DNA from 4 places in the Martinezella sp. CNPSo 3957 genome. Region 4 is predicted to be linked to each of the others. Evidence: predicted binding sites of a transcription regulator. Region 4 holds the regulator's gene; each other region holds the start of a gene.
What was found. The regulator PhoB, encoded in region 4, activates phosphate uptake and scavenging genes when phosphate is short. The targets are predictions, from matches to a motif close to TGTCATNNANCTGTCAT.

Region 1 (5,632 bases), on a different contig from region 4:
GGATCAAGCTTGAAGGCAAGCATGGCCTTCGGCGTGCCGTCCGCATTTTTCTGGAAGTAATTGGTGCGCAGCGTTGCATCGATGGCGTTGACGTAGCGACGCAGGATGCGGTCGTCATCGAGACTCGGTACGTCGGCAAGCTTGGTTTCGATCGCAGCATGCAGTTCCGGGAGCTTCTTCGTGCGGCTCTTGTCGCTGAGCTTCGGATCGAGCGTGTCGTGAAACAGGCGGAAGAGCGAGGCGGCGATCCCGGGATATTTATCCAGGGTAGAGGCAATATAATCCTGCGAATAGGCAATACCGGCCTGGCGCAGATAGCGAGAATAGGCGCGCAACACATTGGTTTCACGGGCTGAGAGATCGGCGGAGACGATCAGCCGGTTGAAAGCGTCATTGTCGATCGTGCCGCCGAAGGCAGCGAGGAAGGCTTCTTCAAGAGCGGCGCCGTGGCGAGCGAGATCGATCGTCAGGCCGCTGCGGGTTTCGAGCTCCATGTCGTGGAGGACGACATGGCCGGTCGAGCCGTCTTTGGCCGTAACATAGATATCGAAGGTGCGCTCGCTGATAACGTTGAAACCGAGATTTTCGAGCAGCGGCACGCGGCGCGACAGCGCCAGGTTGCCGTCGCCATGGAATATCTTCAGCGAGAGAATATCACCCGCTTCATCCTTGCGAATATAGAAGCCGATGCGGATCGGCTCGGTGCCGGCCGTGGCAATGATATCAGGCAGATCGGCAAAGGCGTCTTCCGGCGAGAAGGCTTCCTGGAAGGCCTGGCTGACGGAGATGTTCGGCGCCTTTGGACCCGCCAGCATGGCAAAGCGTTCGTCCCAGCGGGCCGTTATGGCGCGGATTGCTTCTTCGAGCTTGGCTTGCGGAACATGCGGCGTCTTGCCCGCGCTGCGGCCAATAATGAAATGCACGCGCGCCACTCCGCCTTCCGGGAAGGCGGGGTAATAGGCGGAGACGCGGCCGTCATAGACGGTCTTCAGATAATTGCCGATCTTTTCACGAACGACGGAATCATACTCCTCGCGCGGGACATAGACGATCACCGAGACAAAGCGGTCGAAATGGTCGATGCGCGGCAATACGCGTACGCGCGGCCGATCGGTCAGGTCATTGATCTGCTCGGCGAAGCTTGCCAGCAACGAGGTGTCGATCTGGAAGAGGTCGTCGCGGGGATAGGATTCCAGCGTGTTTTCGAGCGTGCGACCCGAGTGGCTCGTCGGATCGAAGCCGAAGTGATCCTTGACCTTCTGCACCTTCGAACGCAGCAACGGCACTTCGGTGGCGGCGCTCGTATAGGCCGTCGATGTGAAGAGGCCGACGATGCGCAGTTCGCCGGTCACGTTGCCATCAGCATCGAAACGCTTGACGCCGACATAATCCATATAGGCACGGCGGTGGACGATCGACTTGACGTTGGCCTTGGTGACGATCAGGAAATCCGGGCCGTCGAGGAAGGCGAGGATTTCCGGCGTCGTGGTGACGGCGTCCTTGCCCTGTCGGAGAACGCGAACATCCGGATTGGAGAGAATGCCGAGGCCGGTGCCGCGATCCCGCTCGACCTTGGCATTGGCGCCCTTGCCGGAATAGACATATTCGCGCATGCCGAGGAAGGTGAAATTGCCGTCGCGTAGCCAGGCAAGGAAGGCAAGCGCCTCATCACGATCATTCTTGCGGCGGCCGGCAGCCTCATAGGCTGATAGTTCCGATATCACGGTATCGAGGCGCGACAGCATCGGCTTCCAGTCGGAAACGGCAAGATGCGTCTGATCGAGCACGGTCTGGATCCGCTTGGTCAGATCGGTTGCCTGCGCTGTTGTCAGGGGCGAGAGATGAAGCTGGATATGGCTGACCCGATGGGCCGGATCGCTCGGGCGATCGGCGGAATAAAGGCTCGGCTGCTTGCCCTTCTCGATGACCAGGATCGGATGCACCGCCATATAGAGATCGCGATAGCTGCTGGTCACTTCGCCCATGATCGATTCATAAAGGAAGGGCATATTGTGGTCGGTGATCGAAAGGATCGAGACGGCAACGCCATCGGGTTCGATACCGCCGACCTGCTCGATGCTGACGCGGGGGGACGTGGCGCTCCAGGCTGCGAGCTCCTTGGCCGCATGCGCCGCGGCAAGTGCCAGCATCTCCGGGCTGTAAAGCTCCATGTCGTCATTGCTCGCCCGACCAAACAGGATTTCGGGATCGAGATGTGCCTCGCCTGTCGCCGCCGCAATCTTGCGTGCCGCCTCGATCTGTTTTTCCCGTTTCGGATTAGTCTTGGGCGCCATGAAATCCCTCCCGATTTTCGAATTCTGACGACAGTAGCAGAAGGTTTAGCGAAAAAACTGGCAAAAAGAATGCGAATTTGGTTCGTTTCGGACTGATTTTGGTCGGTTTTTTCAAAAAACTTGCCGAAAGCGGCGATATTGATGAAAAACAGGCTTAATTGGCGAGAAATTGGCGGAATCGACTCGTCAACAGAGGTTTTCATGACTCTGTGAAGGGCGGTTGACAGAGTGCCGCGAAAGGGATCATCAACTTGCGCCATTGCAGTTTGAAGCCCTGAACTGAAAGCACAATCATGTCGCAAGTGTCGGCCGGCGCCGTTATCGTCATTTCCAGTCATGTCGTTCGAGGGTCCGTCGGCAATCGCGCCGCAGTCTTTGCGCTGGAAACACTCGGCCATCCGGTCTGGGCGCTGCCGACCATCGTTCTGCCATGGCACCCCGGCCATGGCCGCTCGACGCGCCTGACCTTCAACGAAGCCGATTTCGACCATGCGATTGACGATCTTATCGCCGCACCCTGGCTTTCCGAGGTCAAGGCGGTGCTATCGGGCTACTTCGGCAACGCCGCCCAGGCGCATGCCGTCGCCCGGCTGGTGAAGGCTCTGCGGGAGAAAAACCCGGATATTCTCTATGCCTGCGATCCCGTCATCGGCGATGCCGGCGGGCTCTATGTGCCGCAGGCGACAGCGGAAGCGATCCGCGACCACCTGATCCCGCTGGCGTCGCTCGCAACGCCGAACCGCTATGAGCTTGCTTGGCTGGCGGGAGCGCCGCTCGAGGATAACACCGCCATCATGGAGGCGGCGCTCGCGCTTGGACCGTCGCGCATGCTGGTGACGTCCGCCGTTCCGATGATGGCCGGTGGTATCGGGAACCTCTATCTCAGCGGCCGAAACGCGCTGCTTGCCGAGCATCGCAGCATCGAAGGCGCACCGAATGGGCTCGGCGATCTCCTGTCTGCCGTCTTCCTGTCGCGCCTGCTTTCGGGGATGGATGAGGAGCGGGCATTGCAGCTGACGACGGCCAGTGTCTTCGAGGTGCTGGCACGAGCCGTCAAGCGCGGCAGCAACGAGCTGACACTGGCTGTCGATTCCGCAAGCCTGTCGACACCGATGGCGATGGTGCAGCTACGCCACCTCGTCCATCCTGCACAACGCAGGAAAAAGTAGCGGCCAGAGCTTTTTAGCCTATCGCGCGCCGAAAATCGCCGAGCCGACGCGAACACTGGTCGCGCCGAAGGCAATTGCAATTTCATAATCGCTCGACATGCCCATCGAGAGCTTTTCGACGCCGGCCTGCTTAGCGAGCTTTGCAAGCAGGGCAAAATGTGGCCCCGGATTTTCGTCGGCAGGCGGAATGCACATCAGGCCCTCTATGGAAAGCCCGAGCTCCTTACGGCAGAGATCGACGAAACTGGCCGTATCGTCGGGCGCAATACCTGCCTTTTGCGGCTCTAACCCGGTATTGACCTGCACGTAGAGCCGCAAACTCTTGCCTTGCCGCTTGATTTCATCGGCAATGGCCCGCGCGATCTTTTCCCGGTCAATGGTTTCGATCACGTCGAACAGCGCCACGGCGTCTGCGGCCTTATTCGATTGCAGCGGCCCGATTAGATGCAGCTCAATCCCGGGCGTTTCGGTCTTCAGCTCCGGCCACTTGCCCTGGCTCTCCTGCACGCGGTTTTCGCCAAACACCCGCTGGCCGGCCGAAATCGCCGGGCGGATTTGATCGGCATCGAAGGTCTTGGAAACGGCAACGAGCTGCACAGAGCCGACAGCTCGGCCGGCCTGACGCTCGGCAGCCGCGATATGGGAACGGACTTCGTCCAAGCGCTCTTGAAGTTCCATCTTCTCGCCTCGATATTTGGCTTGCTTCTCAAACTTTGCAGTAATGAGGCTCGCGGGCTTTGCCAAGGGCGAATGCGTCCGAATCCGGCTTTGCATTGCAAGATAAGGCACTTGCTGCGGCTGCTAAACTTGACGCTTGGGTGGTTTCGTGGTGAAGGTCACGCCTTACTCCCCATGATTTTCCGGAATACAAGAACAGATGACTAGCGAACGTTATAATCCGCGCGATGCCGAGCCCCGCTGGCAGGAAAAATGGAACGAAGAGAAGGTCTTCGTGACAGACAATGCCGATCCGCGTGAGAAATATTACGTCCTAGAGATGTTTCCCTATCCATCGGGCCGCATCCATATGGGCCATGTGCGTAACTACGCCATGGGCGATGTCGTTGCCCGCTACAAGCGTGCCCGCGGCTATAACGTGCTGCATCCGATGGGCTGGGACGCCTTCGGCATGCCGGCGGAAAACGCCGCACGCGATAATAAAGTGCATCCGAAGGAATGGACCTACCAGAATATCGCCTCCATGCGCACCCAGCTGAAGGCCATGGGGCTGTCGCTCGACTGGAGCCGCGAGTTCGCGACCTGCGACGTCGATTATTATCACCGCCAGCAGATGCTCTTCATCGACATGATGGAGAAGGGCCTGGTCTATCGCAAGAAGTCCAAGGTCAACTGGGACCCGGTCGACAATACCGTTCTCGCCAATGAGCAGGTCATCGACGGCCGCGGCTGGCGCTCGGGTGCGCTGGTCGAGCAACGCGAGCTGACGCAGTGGTTCTTCAAGATCACCGAGTTCAGCCAGGAACTGCTGGATGCTCTGGATACGCTCGACCATTGGCCGGAAAAAGTGCGGTTGATGCAGAAGAACTGGATCGGCCGCTCCGAGGGCCTGACGGTTCGCTGGGAAATCGTGGCCGAAACCGCTCCCAACAGCGATCGCGAGATCACCGTTTACACGACCCGTCCCGATACGCTGTTCGGCGCCTCCTTCCTGGCGATCTCGGCCGACCATCCGCTCGCCAAGGAAGCGGCTGCCAGGGATCCGGCCATCGAGGCTTTCTGTGAGGAATGCCGCCGCGCCGGCACCTCACTGGCAGCACTCGAAACCGCCGAGAAGAAGGGCATGGACACCGGCATCCGCGTCCACCATCCCTTTGACCCATCCTGGGAGCTGCCCGTCTATATCGCCAATTTCGTGCTGATGGATTATGGCACGGGCGCTATCTTCGGCTGCCCGTCCGGCGACCAGCGCGACCTGGATTTCGCCCGCAAGTACGGCCTCCCGGTCGTTCCCGTCGTCATGCCCGCTGATGGCGATGCTGCGAGCTTTACCGTCGGCGACGTCGCCTATGACGGCGATGGCGTGATGATCAATTCGCGCTTCCTTGACGGCATGAGCACCGAGGAAGCCTTCCAGACGGTGGCGACGAAGCTCTCTGAGACGAGCCTCGGCAACACGCCGCAGGCTGAGCGCAAGGTGAATTTCCGCCT
Region 2 (5,632 bases), on a different contig from region 4:
TCACCTTCGATCAACCCTTCCTGATCGAGGATTTCGGAAACGCGCATGACGCGGCCGTCTTCCGCCGGCCGCTGCATCGGCTCGTCCACAGGCTCGTCGGTCAGAAGGCTCGGGTCGAGCAGGCGGTGCGTATAGTCGAAGGTCGGGCCGAGAAGCTGGCCGCCGGGCAAATCCTTATAGGTCGCGGAGATGCGGCGCTCGATCTTCATTGCTGAAGTGTCGAGTGGCTGGGAGTAGCCAAAGCGCGGCAGCGTCGTGCGGTAGGCTCTGAGCAGGAAGATCGCCTCGATCATGTCGCCGCGCGCCTGGCGAACTGCAAGTGCGGCGAGCGTCCGGTCATAGAGCGAGGCCTCGGCCATGACGCGGTCGACGGCGAGTGCGAGCTGCGCCACGATCTGGTCGATACCGACGGCCGGCAGCGAGCGGTCGCCGCGGCGGCGGTCGGCCAGCAGTCGGTGAGCATTGGCGATGGCGGCTTCGCCGCCCTTTACGGCAACATACATATGTTACATCTCCGTCGCAGTGATCTTGGTGGTGCGCGGCAGGCAAAGGAATTGCCGGCCCGCCGTCAGGATGAGATCGACGCCGCGCGGGAAAAGGGCGCGATTGTCGTTCCAGATGCGCAGCAGCGCATCCGGCAAGCCGATTGGCGCAATCATGGTGATGTCCTTGATCCCAGGGCCGGAAAGCGCCAGGTCCTTGCCGCCTTCCAGGCTTTCGATCTCAAGCACAATGGTCGTGGAACGGTCCGGATATTCCTGGGTGCCGATGCCGAACTGGCTGAAGGAGGAAAGCGCCATACCAGCTTCAAGAAAGGCAAAATGTGCCTCAAGCCGCTCCGATATGATGGGTGCGCCGGTATGGAATGCCAACCATTCCGGCAGGCTCGATCGCGCGAGACCATTGGAGAGCCAGACCGGCGTGTCGTGATCGCAAAGGGTGAGCCCGATGGCGCCGGCAGCGATGCCGAGCGGAGCCGGCGGCGCAATGTCGGCCGCAACGGTCTGCAGGGTGCCGGGATGCGCCATGGCGTCCATCGTCATCTTGAAGACACTCTGGGCGTCGAAAACCGGATCGGTGAAGCCGCCGGTCAGGGCTTCGTTGCCGAAGGTTGGGGTGCTGGAAAGGCTCATCAATCTTCTCCGCGAACCATGGTGAAGAAATCGACGCGAGTTGCTGCCGTCTCTTCGGCGCGCTTGCGGTCATAGTTTTCGATACGTTCGGTCACGGGCTGCAGGATCGCCTTTTCGACGAATTCCTTCGTGGCCGATTGCTGCCAGAGTGCATCGAAGATGGCCGAAAGGCGGGCCTTTTCGCGATCTGTGCCGAGCGCGTGCGCATGGCCGATCGTGTTGGATGCCAGCCGGACGGTAGCGCGTGTCACCGTGACTTCGCCGAGGTTAAAGGGGGAGCCGCCACCACCGATGCGGCCGCGCACCATGACCAGCCCGGTTTCGGGGCCGCGCACCGGCTGGACTGTCGGCTTGCTCGGCAATGCTTCCCAGGCCGCCTCTAGCTCGTCGCGTTCTGCCTGCGCCAAGAGATCGGCGACGCGCTTGCGTTCCCGCCGCTCTTGTGCCGACGCTTCCTGCCTTTGTGCTGAATTCATAGCGCCTTCCTCTAAATGTCTATTGATATAGACAACCATACAAGATATATTTATATCTATTAGTGAGTCGTGACAAGCGTGTGACAGGGCGAGTGGGCGAAATGGCAGGGCAGAAGATACAGAGGCAGACGGGCGTGGCGCTCTGGCGGCAGATTGCCGACCGGATTCGTACGTCCATCAATCACGGCGACTTCGACGAGACGGGCATGGTGCCGCCGGAAACGGCGCTGGCGCTGCAGTTCGGCGTCAACAGGCACACGATCAGAAGCGCGCTGGCAGCACTCGCCCAGGAAGGCATCGTCCGGGCCGTGCAGGGGCGCGGGACGCTCATCGAGCGCAAGGAGCGGCTGAGTTTTCCGATTTCAAGGCGCACGCGATTTTCGCAAGGGATCGGCGACCAGGTGCGCGAGACCCGCAGCGTACTGCTTGCATCAGGTGAAGAGGCTGCCAGCGCCGAATTGGCCAGGCAGCTGAAGATCAGGACCGGCACGCCGCTGATAAGGCTCGAAACGCTGGGTCAGGCGGATCATCGGCCTGTCTCGCGCGCCACCAGCTGGTTTCCGGCGGATCGTTTCGGCGATATCGCGGAGGTCTATCGGACGACCGGTTCGATCACCAAGGCATTCAAGGAGCTTGGCGTTCCTGATTACGTCCGCGTCGTCACCGAGATTACCGCGACGCATGCCGACGAAAGCGATCTCGCCGATCTGCAGCTATCCCCGGGCGCCATCGTTCTCGTCGCGCAGGCGCTGAATGCGGATCTCGACAATGTCCCGGTGCAATATTCCATCTCGCGCTTCGCCGCCGACAGGGTGCGCTTTACCGTCGAGAATTGAGAATGGGCGGTCCCACAGCCTTCCCTCCACCAACTTGTCGGGGCGAGGGCACGAAGGTAGTCCCCTCTCTCCGCTTGCGGGGAGAGGGCTAGGGTGATGGGCTTTCCAACCCAAATAAATTGCGCTCAATGCGCGCCGGACATGTCGCCGAGGACTTCCTTCGAGGCGACGGTGGAATCGGCCTTGAGCTTGTAGACCATCGGCACGCCGGTCGCGAGGTTGAGTTCGAGGATCTGCGCCTTGCTCAGGCGATCGAGAACCATGACGAGCGAGCGAAGCGAATTGCCATGGGCGGCCACCAGCACATTCTGGCCGGCAAGCACGCGCGGCAGGATTTCGGTCAGGTAATAGGGCCAGACGCGGGCGCCGGTGTCGCGCAGGCTTTCGCCACCGGGCGGCGGGACGTCGTAGGAGCGGCGCCAGATGTGGACCTGCTCTTCGCCCCACTTGGCGCGGGCGTCATCCTTGTTGAGGCCGGAGAGATCGCCGTAGTCGCGCTCGTTCAGCGCCTGATCCTTGATCGTTTCGAGGCCGGGTTGGCCGATTTCATCGAGGATGATTTTCAGCGTGTGCTGGGCGCGTGTGAGTGCCGAGGTAAAGGCGATATCGTACTTGATGCCGTAATCGGCCAGAGCCTTGCCGCCTGTCTTGGCTTCTTCGACGCCAAGCGCCGTCAGATCGGGATCCTTCCAGCCGGTGAAGAGATTCTTCAAATTCCAGTCGCTCTGGCCATGGCGAACGAGGACGAGAGTGCCGCTCATAAAATTTCTCCTTAATGAAGCAATTCCAGGAAAAGTGTGTAGCGGTTTTCCGTCCGGAATTGCGAGACAATAAAAGGCCGGAGCGGGTCGGCAGGGACCTGCCGATCCGCTCCGGGTTCGGATCAACGTGTGGAGAGCCCGAGAACATCGAGCATGGAATAGAAGCCGGGCTTCTTGTCTCGCGCCCAGAGCGCTGCCTGCAGCGCGCCGCGGGCAAACAGAGAGCGGTCGCCAGCATTGTGCGATAGCGTCAGCCGTTCGCTTTCGCTGGCGAAGATCACCGAGTGATCGCCGACCACGCCGCCGCCGCGCAGGGTCGCAAAGCCGATCGTGCCCACAGGACGCGCACCCGTATGGCCGTCGCGCACGCGCACGGAATTGTCATTGAGATCGATGCCGCGGCCCTTCGCCGCCGCCTGGCCGAGCAGGAGTGCCGTGCCCGAGGGCGCATCGACCTTGTGGCGATGATGCATCTCCAGCACCTCGATGTCCCAATCGTTCGAAGGCAGTGCCCGCGCCGCCTGTTCGACAAGCACGCTCAAAAGGTTGATGCCGAGGCCCATATTGCCCGATTTGACGATGCGGGCATGGCGCGCGGCCGCCTTGAACTTCGCCTCGTCCTCCTCCGAGCAGCCTGTCGTGCCTATAATATGGACGATGCGTGCCTGTGCGGCGAGGCCGGCGAAGGTGACGCTGGTTGCCGGCGTCGTAAAATCGATGACGCCTTCGGCATGCAGGAAAGCGGCCAGCGGATCGTCGGTGACGGGAACGCCGATCGGTCCAAGCCCGGCGATCTCGCCCGCATCCTTGCCGATGAAGGCGGAGCCGGGACGCGCGACGGCGGCATGCAGAGTTACGCCGTCGGTTGCATGAATGATGCGGATGAGAGCCTGTCCCATGCGGCCCGCCGCGCCAACCACCACCAGCTTCATCGCATCGTCGCTCATGTCGTCTCTATCGTCTATTTGCGGGAACTGCTTGAAATCGCCGGTAGCTGCAGGTTGTTGAGCCGAGCGTAGATGCCATTATCGGCCGTCGCAAGCGTCTCATGGTTGCCCTCTTCGACAACCCGGCCGTTTTGCATGACGACGATCTTCTCGGCGCGGACAACCGTCGACAGGCGGTGGGCGATGACGACGACCGTGCGGCCACTCATTGCTTCTTCCAGAGCCTTCTGCACGGCTGCTTCGGATTCCGTATCGAGCGCGGAGGTTGCCTCGTCGAGAAGCAGAATCTTTGCGTTGCGCACTAGCGCGCGGGCGATCGACAGGCGCTGCCGCTGGCCGCCGGACAGCGTCACACCGTTTTCGCCGACGGGCGTATCGTAGCCCATCGGCTGCGCCTCGATGAAATCATGGGCATAGGCAAGGCGCGCTGCCTCTTCGATCTCGGCATCGGTCGCTTCTGGGCGCCCATAGCGAATATTGTCGCGGATCGTGCCTTCGAAGAGATAGGGCTGCTGCGAAACATAGGCGAGCTGTTCTCGCAGCGACTGTTTCGTCACATGCGCGATATCCTGCCCGTCGATAAGGATGCTGCCGGCTTTCGGATCGTAGAAGCGCGGAATGAGGTTGATGACAGTGGATTTGCCGGCGCCCGAAGGGCCGACCAGCGCCGTCGTCTGTCCGCCTTCCGCCGTGAAGCTGACGCTGCACAGAACCGTCTCGTTGCCATAGGCGAATTCCACATCGCGGAACTCGATACGGGCATCGGTCACTTTAAGCGGCTTGGCATCCGGCAGGTCGCGCTGGCGCGGCTCCATGTCGAGCAACTCGTAGATCATCCGCGCATTGACGACCGCACGCTCCAGCTGCACCTGCAGCTTGGCGAGACGACGGGCTGGATCATAGGCGAGTAACAGCGAAACGATGAAAGAGAAGACGGCGCCCGGTGGTACGTTCTGGTAGATCGAGCGATAGGCGGCATAGGCGAAGACGCCCGCTACGGCAAAGCCGGCGACCGTTTCGATCAGCGGGCCATTGCGCTCGGAAATACGGGCAATGCGGTTTTGGCGGTTTTCTGCCGCGGTAATCAGCTTGTCGACCTTGCGCTCGAGTTCGCGTTCCATCGTGAAGGCTTTGACGATGGAAACGCCTTGTATGGTTTCCTGCATCGCGCCAAGCACACGGCTATTGAGAACGACGGCTTCGCGCGTGACGGCGCGCAGGCGTCTGGAAATGTGGCGCAGGGCTAGAAAGACCGGCGGAGCGATGACGAAGAAAATAAGGCTCAGCATCGGGTCCTGATAGACCATATTGCCGAGCAGGAAGATGAACGACAAAAGGTCTCGCGCCGTGGAAGTGATGACGAGATTCATCACGTCGCGAATACCGGACACGTTCTGGCTGACCCGGGCTGCGATCTGAGCAGACCGCGCCTCGTTGAAAAAGCCGACCGAAAGCGTCATCAGATGCGCATAGAGGCGC
Region 3 (5,632 bases), on a different contig from region 4:
ATTGATGGCGACGTCCTTGCCGCTCGACTGCTTGACCTTGTCGGAAAATTCGAGCCCCAGCGGACCGAAACTCTTGTAGAGCTCGCCGAAGCCTAGTTTCTCCGAGGCATTGGCACGTACCGCAATGCCCATGACAGGCAAGGCTGCGGCGGCGGCCAGAAAGTCTCGACGATTGATGGTGGCGATCTGATGCTTCGACATCGCGTACCCTCATAAAAATGGAGAAAACAGGCGGTTTCGACACCGCCTGCCCTATTCACATGGCCTGTCAGGACTTACATCTTTTCGGTGCCGAGAGCGAAAGTATCGGCCAGCACGCGGTAGACATCGCTCTGTTCCATGTAACCACGGAAGCCTTCGGCACCGGGGCCAGCTGCCTGCAGCACGACATCGTCGACGGCGTGGACACCGCTATCCTCATCCTTCGGAAGATTGCCCTGCACGAAGACGGCACCGGGCACATCCTTGTAGGCTTCGTTGGCGACATATTCCTTCTTCTCGTTCTGGATCGCCGGAACGAAAGGACCATCGAGCTTCGGACGGAAGGTCTCGTAGTGATCAGGGCCGTTATTGGCGGCCATGAACAGGCGACGCGAAACGTCGACGCGGTCCGGATAGCCGTCGCCATCCTTGTCCTCATAGTTCGGGAAGCCGGCCGCCGCATAGGTGCCGACCTTCTCGCGCATTTCCGTGCCCGGCTTGTTATCGTCGACAGTGCCGATGATCGAGACGCCATGCGTGTGGTCGCCGGTGACGACAACAAGCGTATCCGAGTTCTTGGCCTGGAACTCGCGGGCGACGGCAACGGCCTTGTCGAACTCGATCGTATCGACCAGAGCGCGATCCCAATCCAGCGGATGGCTCATCTTGTCGATGGAGGCACCCTCGACCATCAGGAAGAAGCCGTCCGGGTTCTTGGAAAGCTTGTCGAGCGCGACCTTGGTCATATCGACAAGGCCAGGCTGGTTCGGGAACTTGTCGACGGTGCCCTTCTTGAGGAACTCACGATCGAGCGTGACGTCGAGATTGCCGGTGTGGAACAGGCCGAGCAGCCTGTCCTGGTTCGAGCCGGCAGCAGCCGCCAATTCGTTCTTGTCGGTCGCAACGGCATAGCCGGCATCCTTGAAGAGCGCGATATAATCCTTGTCGTCCTTGCGCTTGGAACCAGGCACGCTTTTCGCCAGGAAATAGGCCGAGCCACCGCCGAGCAGGACATCCGGCTTGACGTCATACATCATGCCGACGATATCGGCCTTGTCGCCACGCTTGCGGGTGTGGGAAACGAGTGCTGCCGGCGTCGCATCCTCGACTTCGGCCGTGGTCACAATGCCGAGCGACTTCTTGCCGGTGCGGCGCAGGGCCTCGCCGATGGTTTCGACCTTGGGATCGTCGAGGCTCGCCGGCGTGCGGTCGGCATAGACGCCGAGGGCGTTCACGGCCGACTTGTGGCCGGTCATATAGGCCGACATGGTGTTGGCGCTGTCGGTGGCAATGGCTGACGTCGAAGACGTGCCGATGAAGGCAACCGGCGGGATGTCGTCCATGGCGAGGCGGCCGTTGGCCTTGCCTTCGGTCATGCCCTTGGACATGAGGCGGGCGCCGGTGCGATGCGCAACCGAGAGACCATCGCCGAGCAGGAAGATGATGTTCTTGGCTTTCGGCGTCGCCGAAGTGCCATAGACATCCCAATTGACGGATTTCTTCTCGTCGCCAGCAGCAACCTCGACCTTGTACTGGCCAGGCTTTGCGAGCTTGACGCCACGCAGGATCAGGGCAGATCCGAGAACCTTGTCCTCAGCACCCTTCTCCTCGGCGACAAAATCGGCCGCCTTGCCGAAAACCGCATCGTAGCTTTCGCCGTTGACCGTGACCTTCACGTCTTCCGGCTTCACGACCTTGCTGAATTCCACCTTGAAATCGAACGGAGAGCCGGCGAGTACCGTTGCCCGGTCCAACGGATAGACTGTCGCTGCATGGGCTGCGCCGGACATTACGGTCGCAGACATCATGGCGAGAAGAAGTTTACGCATTTATACCCCCTGCGTTTGGTTGCTTCCCGCTCCCCACATATAAAAGCCAGATGACAATCATGTAAAAGAAGGTCAACTTTCTCAACCGCTAATTCCAAAACAGAAACCGATAAGCAATCCTGATTGTATGCGCCGCACCTAAAATGCTGCGCACACATGCAAACGGTCCTGTCAATTCGTCGTCATCCGCAATCCAGTGCCATGCAAGCTACACCGATCGTAGTGAGTGAAAACTTGCCATCTTTGCCGAAAGAGCAAATATTACGCACGTTTCGTGAGGATTTTGAGGATTTTTCGCAATGGAAGAACAGCTCGATAAACTGGATCTACGCCTGCTGGAGGAGCTTCAGAAAGACGGCAGACTGACAAACAACGAACTGGGTGAACGCATCGCACTATCCCCTTCGCAATGCTCGCGCCGCCGCACACGGCTTGAGGCGGAGGGCTATATTCGTAGCTACCAGGCTAACCTCGACCGGCAGAAGCTAGGGCTGGACATGCTCGTGGTCATTTCGGTGACGCTCGCCACTCATAATCGCGATAATGCCCGCCGGTTTTCGCAGCTCATCAACGGTCTGCCCGAGGTGCTGGAAGCCTATGCGTTGACGGGCGAAATGGACTATCACCTGAAGGTCGCCACTCGCGGGCTTACCGATCTCTCCCGCTTCGTCAACGACGTGCTGCTTCCGCATGAATCGGTCCAGCACGTGAAGACGGCGATCGTGCTCGATACCCTCAAGACCTTTGAGGGATTTCCGGTTCATTTGCCGCACGGCTGATATGGCGAAGGCGCTTGGCGGTCACCGCTACGCGGCCGTGCCCTGTCGAGCGTCAAGGGCTAGTTTTGAGGGGTTGCTTTCTGCGCATACAGCCCTTCCAATCATACCAAAGACAATCTCCTTGGCGAGGACCGGCTTGCATGACCACGGATGTACAGACGCGGCATTTCGAAGAATTTGCCGAAGTCCTGCTCAGATGCAATCATCTGTATCATCCCAGCAACGATTCCATCGCCTTGCGCAATGCCGTCGAAAGCAGGCGCCAGATAGAGATATTCGACTATAGCCGCGCCGCCGATGCCTTTATGCGTGCATTCGGGATGCGGAACTCCCTGAAATGCCTGCGGGCGCTCACCAGTCTCGAGGCAACTGTTCACAAGTATAGAAGAGTATGTGATCTCGGCTGCGGCTCCGGCGCTTTCAGCCTTGCCTTTGCCTATCTCGCCGGCAATCCCGAGCTTCAGCTTCACGGTCTGGACATATCCGAACATCAGCTTTCTCTCGCCCGGGAACTAATATCGGCTGCCGGACTGCCTGGGCGTTTCCAGTTCGAGCAACGAAACCTGCCGGCACCGATCGGCTATATTCCCGACCTGACGATCTCCTCCTACTGGTTCTGCGAAAATGAGCACGTTATCGCCGACGCGGAGCTTTTCAGCCTCATGGCGGGACGGGAGATGCTTGTTGTCGATTATGAAAAGATAATCGACCGCATCGCAACCTGTCTTCCAAAAGGATTCCACATCCTCGGGCGGCACAGCGGTCACGTCGAAATTCCCCCCGCCCTGGCGGATTTCGTCGCACAGGAGAGGGCAAGCGTTTACGGCATTCACATCGGTCGGGCCACGGATGAGACGGGCAAATGATGTTGCCGCTCTGCCGCAAAATGCGCGCAAGCCCCTTGAAAGGCAAACAGTCGTTTCCCAGCTATTGGCCAACCCGCTGGTCCGGGCCCCTCTGGTGAGAGCCGTCGGCGCTCTTGCGATGTCGGACCGTTTCCGACACCGCGCCGACAGGGGTTTTCTCTCATGGAAACGTCTTTGCTCTTCGTCGAGTGGCTGGGAAAGCCGCTCTGGATGTGGATGAGCTTCCTGACGCTCGTCATTGCCGTCCTCTCTTTCGATCTTGGCGTCCTGCATAGGGAAAACAAGGAGATCAGCGTCCGCGAGAGCATCAAGCTGTCTGTCCTTTATATCACCCTTGGCCTCGCCTTCGGCGGCTGGGTATGGTGGTATCTCGGCGCCGATTCCGGCCTTGCCTATATGACGGGCTTCGTCGTCGAAAAAACGCTGGCTCTCGACAACGTCTTCGTTATTGCCCTTATCTTCGCCTTCTTCGCCGTGCCCCGCTTCTATCAGCACCGCGTGCTCTTCTGGGGCATTCTCGGCGTCATCGTGCTGCGCGCGATCATGATCGGCGTCGGCGCGACACTGGTGGCCGAATTCTCGTGGCTTCTCTATGTTTTCGCGGCCTTCCTTATCATCACCGGCATCAAGATGCTGGTCGTGAAGGATGCCGAGCCGGATGTGTCGAAGAACCCGCTGGTGCGCTTCATGCGCAGCCGCTTCAACGTCACCGAAAATCATCACGACGAACGCTTCTTCATCAAGCAGCCGCATCCGCAGACCGGTAAGATGGTCTGGTTCATCACGCCGCTTTTCATGACGCTCGTGCTGATCGAAGTAGCAGACGTGATCTTCGCGGTGGATTCGGTTCCCGCGATCTTCGCCATCACCACCGACCCCTTCATCGTCTACACGTCGAATATCTTCGCGATCCTCGGCCTGCGTGCCCTCTATTTTGCGCTCGCCGCCATGATCCATCGCTTCCAATATCTGAAGCCGGCGCTCGCCATAGTGCTCGTCTTCATCGGTTCGAAGATCTTCGTCGCCGATATGCTGGGTCTGGAAAAATTCCCCGCCGCCCTCTCGCTCGGGATCACCTTCGCCATCATCGCAAGCGGCGTCGGCTGGAGCCTGCTGAAGACGCGCGACAAGGCCGAAAGCGCCTGATGCCATGGGGTGCCCGCACTGCGTGGCACCTCCCTCCCCGCTTCGAACAGTTTTCCGACAAGGTGCAAATATGATCTCCAATCTCCTCGCAGCCCTTTTTGCAACTTTCGCCCTCGGTCCTCTGCAAGCCGAGATCGAGCGGCACGCCGTTGCCGCCGGTCAGCCGGCCGAGACCCTCAGGCAATCGCAAGCATGTCTTTCGTCCGAAGTCCCTGCCCTGGCGCGGCGCGCCTCCGAAGACACCTTCTTGACGATTTCCACTATCGTCGGCCTCTCGACCGGCTGGAGCAGCCCTGCCGATCTGCTCGACAAAAGCAATCCGGACTGTGCGCCCGTCATCAAGCTCATCCAAGGAAAGGGGGAGGCTGCCGATGAAGCCTGAGGCTACATCTACATCAGCCACATCCGGTGACGTCGGATGACGCAACAGACGGCTGGCACCACGCGGCATGACGGTACCGCATCGGCTCGGCTGCGCGACCTGGCCAGGCTCGCCCATGAGCAAGGCGGCATTTCGGTGGGTGAAGTGCTCTGCGGCCTCGGGCACACGAGCACGGCCTTCACCATTCTATTTCTCTCCCTACCCGCCCTCATCCCGATACCGGGGCCGTTCGGCGTCGTATTCGGCAGTGCGCTTGCCCTGGTGGCGGCGCAGATTGCAATCGGTCGCCGGACCATATGGCTGCCGGCCTTCCTCAGCCGGCGCAGGCTTTCGCCATCAATCGTGGAACTCATCGTGCGTTACAGCGCGCCGATCCTCGCCAGGATCGAGACGGTCGTTCGTCCTGGACGGCTGGCCCTTTTTACGGGC
Region 4 (5,632 bases):
ACCAGCGAGACATCGCGCACATGCTGCAGGAAGCCTTCGGCAAGCACGATATCGAGAACCGCATTGCCGACTGCCATGGCGAGAGGATTGCCGCCATAGGTCGAGCCATGCGTACCGGCCTTCATACCGGAAGCGGCTTCTGCCGTCGCAAGGCACGCACCGAGCGGGAAACCGCCGCCGATACCCTTGGCGACCGCCATGATGTCAGGCTTGATGCCGGACCATTCATGGGCAAAGAGCTTGCCGGTACGGCCGACACCGCACTGAACTTCGTCGAGGATCAAAAGCAGGCCGTGCTCATCGCAGATCTCCCGCAGCCCCCGCAGGAATTCGTTGGTCGCCGGGCGGATACCGCCCTCGCCCTGCACCGGCTCGATCAGGATCGCAGCCGTCGCATCCGTGATGGCGGCGCGCACGGCGTCGAGATCGCCAAACTCCACCTGGTCGAAGCCCGGTGCCTTCGGGCCGAAGCCTTCGATATACTTCTCCTGGCCACCGGCGGCGATCGTTGCGATGGTGCGGCCGTGGAAGGCGCCTTCGAAGGTGATGATATGGAACTTCTCGGGATGCCCCTTGGCGAACTGATAGCGCCGCGCAGTCTTGATGGCGCACTCCAGCGCCTCCGCGCCCGAATTGGTGAAGAACACCTTGTCGGCGAAGGTCACCTCCGTCAGCCGCTTCGACAGCTTCTCCTGGCCGGGCACCTCATAGAGGTTGGACAGGTGCCAGACCTTGTCGGCCTGCGCCTTCAGCTCGGCGACAAGATGGGGATGAGCATGACCGAGCGAATTGACCGCGACGCCGGCTGCGAAATCGAGGTAGCGTTCGCCATTCTCAGTGACCAGCCAGACGCCCTCGCCTCGCTCGAACCGCAGCGGAGCGCGCAAGTAGGTGTCGTAAAGCGGCGTGGTCTCGGCCATGGCCATATCTCCTGATCACAACTTTAAGGACCGATCGCTTCCATTTGATGAAACGGGTCCGAAAAAATCAAAAATGCCGCCTTGCGGCGGCTTGGGCACTATTGATGTTTTGCACCGCGATGTCAACAAAACTGCCGTTTTAGCAGGTGCGAGAAAACGCTTGCCGGCAAAAGAGATGCATCGGGCGGCGCCTATGGCAGAAATGCCACGCCCGGACAGCAAGTTGGGGAAAACCTCGAAATCGATTCCTCAAGATTCCCGCGACTCTTGTCACGGAGTCAGCCTCACACTAGGTTAAAAACCAATTGCTAGACTGCATGCGGCGGAACTAGTCACCACAATTTTAGAGCGTTTCGCGCCTCGATACCATGCGAGGCAATGGTGAGGGATTCTGCCATCGGAAACGCGACAGCGGAGACAGGGCATGAATTGGACAGACGAACGCGTCGAGAAGCTGAAAAAGCTATGGTCCGAAGGATTGAGCGCCAGCCAGATCGCTGCGCAGCTCGGTGGCGTGAGCCGTAATGCCGTTATCGGCAAGGTGCATCGCCTGAACCTCCCCGGCCGAGCGAAGGCGGGCGGCACGACAACCGCAGCGCGCACGCCGAAGCGCAGCGCAGCGGCACCTCGCGCTGCGACCTACGGATCGCGCGTTGCTACCCGCACGGTGGTTGCCCGCCAGCAGGGCGCAACCATGCTGAAGGAAGAGATCGAGATCGATTCCGTCAATGAAATCCAGTATCGCCCGGCATCGAACGTCGTCGTTCCGATCTCCCGTCGCCTCGGCCTGACGGAACTGACGGAGCGTACCTGCAAGTGGCCGGTCGGCGATCCGCTGAAGGACGATTTCCATTTCTGCGGCAACGAGAGCCCAGATTCGTCGCCTTACTGCACCTACCATCAGCGCCTGGCCTACCAGCCGGTGCATGAACGCCGTCGGCCAGCGCAACCACGCGGCTGAGACGCGCCATCGATGAGATAAAAGAAACGGGCCCTGGGGCCCGTTTTCTGTTTCCGCCGCTATGTCGAATGCCTGATCGGGTATCCCCGCTCAGGCCTCCATGGAGTAGCCCGCGCCGCGAACGGTGCGGATGACATCCTGCATATTGGAGAAATTGAGCGCCTTGCGCAGGCGGCCGACATGGACGTCGACCGTGCGTTCGTCGACGTAGATATCGTGACCCCATACGCCGTCGAGCAGCTGCGAACGCGAGAAGACGCGGCCCGGCGAGGACATCAGGAACTCCAGCAGGCGGAATTCCGTGGGCCCCAACCGCACTTCGCGGCTCTTGCGGTGGACGCGATGGGTTTCGCGATCCAGCTCGATATCGCCGCAGCGCAGCACCGTGGAGAGAACCTCCGGGCGGGCACGCCGCAGCATCGCCTTGACGCGAGCCATCAGCTCCGGCGTCGAGAACGGCTTGACGACATAATCGTCCGCGCCGGTCGAAAGCCCGCGCACGCGCTCGCTTTCCTCGCCGCGCGCCGTCAGCATGATGATCGGCAGACGCTCCGTCTCCGGCCGCATACGCAGCCGGCGGCAGAGCTCGATGCCGGATACGCCGGGGAGCATCCAGTCGAGGATCAGGAGGTCGGGGATGCGCTCCTGGAGACGCAGCTCGGCCTCATCGCCTCTGAGGATCGTGTCTACCTCGAAGCCTTCGGCCTCAAGATTGTAGCGCAGCAGAACGCTGAGCGCTTCCTCGTCTTCTACAACAGCAACTCTCGGAACCATGCGCCTATGGTCTCCTTTCTTCGCTTTCGGATTATTCCGTCACTGCGCCGACGGTATTGGCGGTATCGTCCTTCGGGCGCTCGCCTTCCGGCTGCGCGCCCGTCGCCATGTAATAGATCGTCTCGGCGATGTTGGTGGCGTGGTCGCCGATGCGCTCAATGTTTTTGGCGCAGAAAAGAAGATGCGTGCAGGTGGTGATGTTGCGCGGATCTTCCATCATGTAGGTCAGCATCTCGCGAAAGAGCGAGGTGTACATGGCGTCGATTTCCTCGTCGCGTTCGCGGATCGACACGGCCTTGTCCGGCGAGCGGGTCGCGTAGACATCCAGAACTTCCTTGAGCTGGCTCAGCGCCAGTTCGGAGAGATGCTCGATGCCGCGAGCGAGACGGCGCGGGACACCGGTGCCCTGCACGGCGATGACGCGCTTTGCGGTGTTCTTGCCGAGATCGCCTACGCGCTCCAGATCGGAGGCGATGCGGATCGAGCCCATGATTTCACGCAGGTCAGCCGCCATCGGCTGACGGCGGGCGATGGTGACGATCGCCTTGTCGCCGACTTCGCGCTCGGCATGGTCGAGAACGACGTCGTCGGAGATGACCTTCTGGGCCAGGGCAGTGTCGCTGTTGACCAGCGCGCGTACGCTATCGCTAACCATCTGCTCTGCCAGGCCGCCCATTTCAGCAATGCGGCGCGTCAGGAACTTCAGGTCTTCGTCATAGGCAGAGAGAATGTGAGTGGAGACCATTTTTCTATCCTCAAGGTGAACTGTGTGAAATGAGCCGCGCGCCTGACATCATCAACCAAAACGGCCCATGATGTAATCCTGCGTGCGGAAATCGTCGGGATTGGTGAACATCTTATCGGTGTCGTTCTCCTCGACCAGGTGGCCGAGATGGAACATTGCGGTACGCTGCGAGACGCGGGCTGCCTGCTGCATGGAATGCGTCACGATGACGATGGTGAAATTCTCCCGCAGCTCGTGGATGAGATCCTCGACCTTGGCGGTTGCGATGGGATCGAGCGCCGAGCATGGCTCGTCCATCAGGATGACCTCCGGACTGACCGCGACGGCGCGGGCGATGCACAGACGCTGCTGCTGGCCGCCGGACAGGCTCGTGCCGGCATCATGGAGCCGATCCTTCACCTCGCCCCAGAGACCGGCCTTCTGAAGACTGCTCTCGACGATATGCTCGAGATCGGCCTTTGAGCGATGCAGGCCATGGATGCGCGGACCATAGGCGACGTTCTCATAGATGGACTTCGGAAATGGGTTGGGCTTCTGGAAGACCATGCCGACGCGGGCGCGCAACTCCACCACGTCGATGCTGTCGTCGTAGACATCCTGATCGTCGAGCGTGATCTTGCCGGTGACCCGGCAGGTCTCGATCGTATCGTTCATGCGGTTGAGGCAGCGCAGGAAGGTGGACTTGCCGCAACCGGAAGGGCCGATCAAAGCCGTGACCGTATTCGCGCGGATCTTCAAATTGACGTCAAAGAGCGCCCGCTTGTCGCCGTAGAACACAGAAACGTCCTGGCCGATCATCTTGTAGGGGATCGTCATCATCTTCCTGGACAATGCTTTTTCGCTGGCGGCTTCCGTCATCATGTTCATTTCGTGCGCCCTCCCTTACCAGCGCCGCTCAAAGCGGCGGCGCAGCAGGATGGCGCCGATGTTCATCGCGACGAGGAAGAAGAGAAGCACGATGATGGCGCCGGACGTCCTTTCGACAAAGGCCCGCTCGGCTTCGCTCGCCCACATGTAGATCTGCACCGGCAGCGCCGTCGAAGGTTCGAGCGGCGATGCCGGATAGTTGGCGACGAAAGCGACCATGCCGATCAGAAGCAGCGGCGCAGTCTCGCCAAGCGCGTGCGCAAGCCCGAGGATCGTGCCCGTCAGAATGCCCGGCATCGCAAGCGGCAACACGTGATGGAAGACCATCTGCATGCGCGATGCACCAAGACCGAGCGCCGCGCTGCGGATCGACGGCGGTACGGCCCGCAGCGCCGAGCGTGTGGCGATAATGATCATCGGCAGCGTCATCAGGCTCAGCACGAGACCGCCGACCAGCGAGGCAGAGCGCGGCAGTCCCATCATGTTGATGAAGACCGAGAGACCCAGCAGGCCGTAGACGATCGATGGGACGGCCGCGAGATTGTTGATGTTGACCTCGATCAGGTCCGTCAGCCGGTTCTTCGGTGCGAACTCCTCCAGATAGATCGAGGCGGCGACGCCGACCGGCAAGGCAAGCACGAGAACGGTCAGCATCAGGTAGAACGAGCCGATCAGAGCGACGCCGAGCCCGGCGGCTTCGGGTCGGCTCGAATTGCCCGACAGGAAGAGACCGCTGTTGAAGGCCTTGTAAAGCGCACCGCTTTCGCTGAGTTGCTTCATCCAGGCGACCTGGCGGTCGGATATCTTGCGATCCTTCTCATCGACCGTCAGATCGATCTGGCCCTTGTTGGCTGAATCGATATTGGAGCTGGCAAGGAAGGTGACGTTCTGCGTCGTCCCTATGATCGAGGGATTGGCGACGACCCTATCGCGCAGCGCGATCCTGGCACTGTCCGACACCATCGCCGTTGCCTCGCGAACGAGAGCGCGATTGGCCGGATCGATACCAAGCGCCTTCACCAGTGCATCGCGCACCAGTACCGGGTAGTTGGCAGCGATCAGAACCTTCGGATCGCTGGCGCGCTTGGCTGCAGGGTCGATCACCTTCTCGGTGAATTCGATCGGCAAGGTGATCGATGTCTGAACAAAAGCCGTGTAGCCGGTGCGGACCACGGTCGAGACCAAGATCATAAGGAAGACGAGACCGAAAATGACAGCCGTGATCCCATAGGCGCGAAAGCGGCGCTCGGCAGCATAGCGTTTTTTGATACCGATATCACGGCGCACCGACGCACCCGGCGTCAGGCCACGCGGCATGTTGAGCTGAGAGGAGGATACGACACCGCTCATTCGTATTGCTCCCTA

Region 1: a site for PhoB is predicted at 2,504-2,520, ahead of AC13QE_RS25840 (NAD-glutamate dehydrogenase). Genes of this name have one in related genera too.
Region 2: a site for PhoB is predicted at 1,679-1,695, ahead of phnF (phosphonate metabolism transcriptional regulator PhnF). Genes of this name have one in related genera too.
Region 3: a site for PhoB is predicted at 2,070-2,086, ahead of AC13QE_RS13165 (alkaline phosphatase). Genes of this name have one in related genera too.

Annotation. Positions count from the first base shown of each region.
Region 1 is NZ_JBXSOU010000014.1:79,542-85,173, reverse strand. It holds gene AC13QE_RS25840 (NAD-glutamate dehydrogenase) at 1-2,294, opposite strand, end outside; gene pdxY (pyridoxal kinase PdxY) at 2,588-3,463, shown strand; gene AC13QE_RS25830 (YggS family pyridoxal phosphate-dependent enzyme) at 3,482-4,141, opposite strand; gene leuS (leucine--tRNA ligase) at 4,341-5,632, shown strand, end outside.
Region 2 is NZ_JBXSOU010000017.1:46,970-52,601, forward strand. It holds gene AC13QE_RS27765 (carbon-phosphorus lyase complex subunit PhnI) at 1-503, opposite strand, end outside; gene phnH (phosphonate C-P lyase system protein PhnH) at 507-1,133, opposite strand; gene phnG (phosphonate C-P lyase system protein PhnG) at 1,133-1,609, opposite strand; gene phnF (phosphonate metabolism transcriptional regulator PhnF) at 1,711-2,445, shown strand; gene AC13QE_RS27785 (2,3-bisphosphoglycerate-dependent phosphoglycerate mutase) at 2,571-3,206, opposite strand; gene dapB (4-hydroxy-tetrahydrodipicolinate reductase) at 3,329-4,153, opposite strand; gene AC13QE_RS27795 (ABC transporter ATP-binding protein) at 4,168-5,632, opposite strand, start outside.
Region 3 is NZ_JBXSOU010000004.1:385,021-390,652, forward strand. It holds gene AC13QE_RS13160 (hypothetical protein) at 1-201, opposite strand, end outside; gene AC13QE_RS13165 (alkaline phosphatase) at 276-2,030, opposite strand; gene AC13QE_RS13170 (Lrp/AsnC family transcriptional regulator) at 2,330-2,809, shown strand; gene AC13QE_RS13175 (SAM-dependent methyltransferase) at 2,950-3,675, shown strand; gene AC13QE_RS13180 (TerC family protein) at 3,838-4,821, shown strand; gene AC13QE_RS13185 (hypothetical protein) at 4,892-5,203, shown strand; gene AC13QE_RS13190 (exopolysaccharide biosynthesis protein) at 5,240-5,632, shown strand, end outside.
Region 4 is NZ_JBXSOU010000005.1:120,101-125,732, forward strand. It holds gene AC13QE_RS14315 (aspartate aminotransferase family protein) at 1-920, opposite strand, end outside; gene AC13QE_RS14320 (hypothetical protein) at 919-1,218, shown strand; gene AC13QE_RS14325 (GcrA family cell cycle regulator) at 1,345-1,881, shown strand; gene phoB (phosphate regulon transcriptional regulator PhoB) at 1,972-2,655, opposite strand; gene phoU (phosphate signaling complex protein PhoU) at 2,687-3,400, opposite strand; gene pstB (phosphate ABC transporter ATP-binding protein PstB) at 3,452-4,267, opposite strand; gene pstA (phosphate ABC transporter permease PstA) at 4,283-5,584, opposite strand; gene pstC (phosphate ABC transporter permease subunit PstC) at 5,614-5,632, opposite strand, start outside.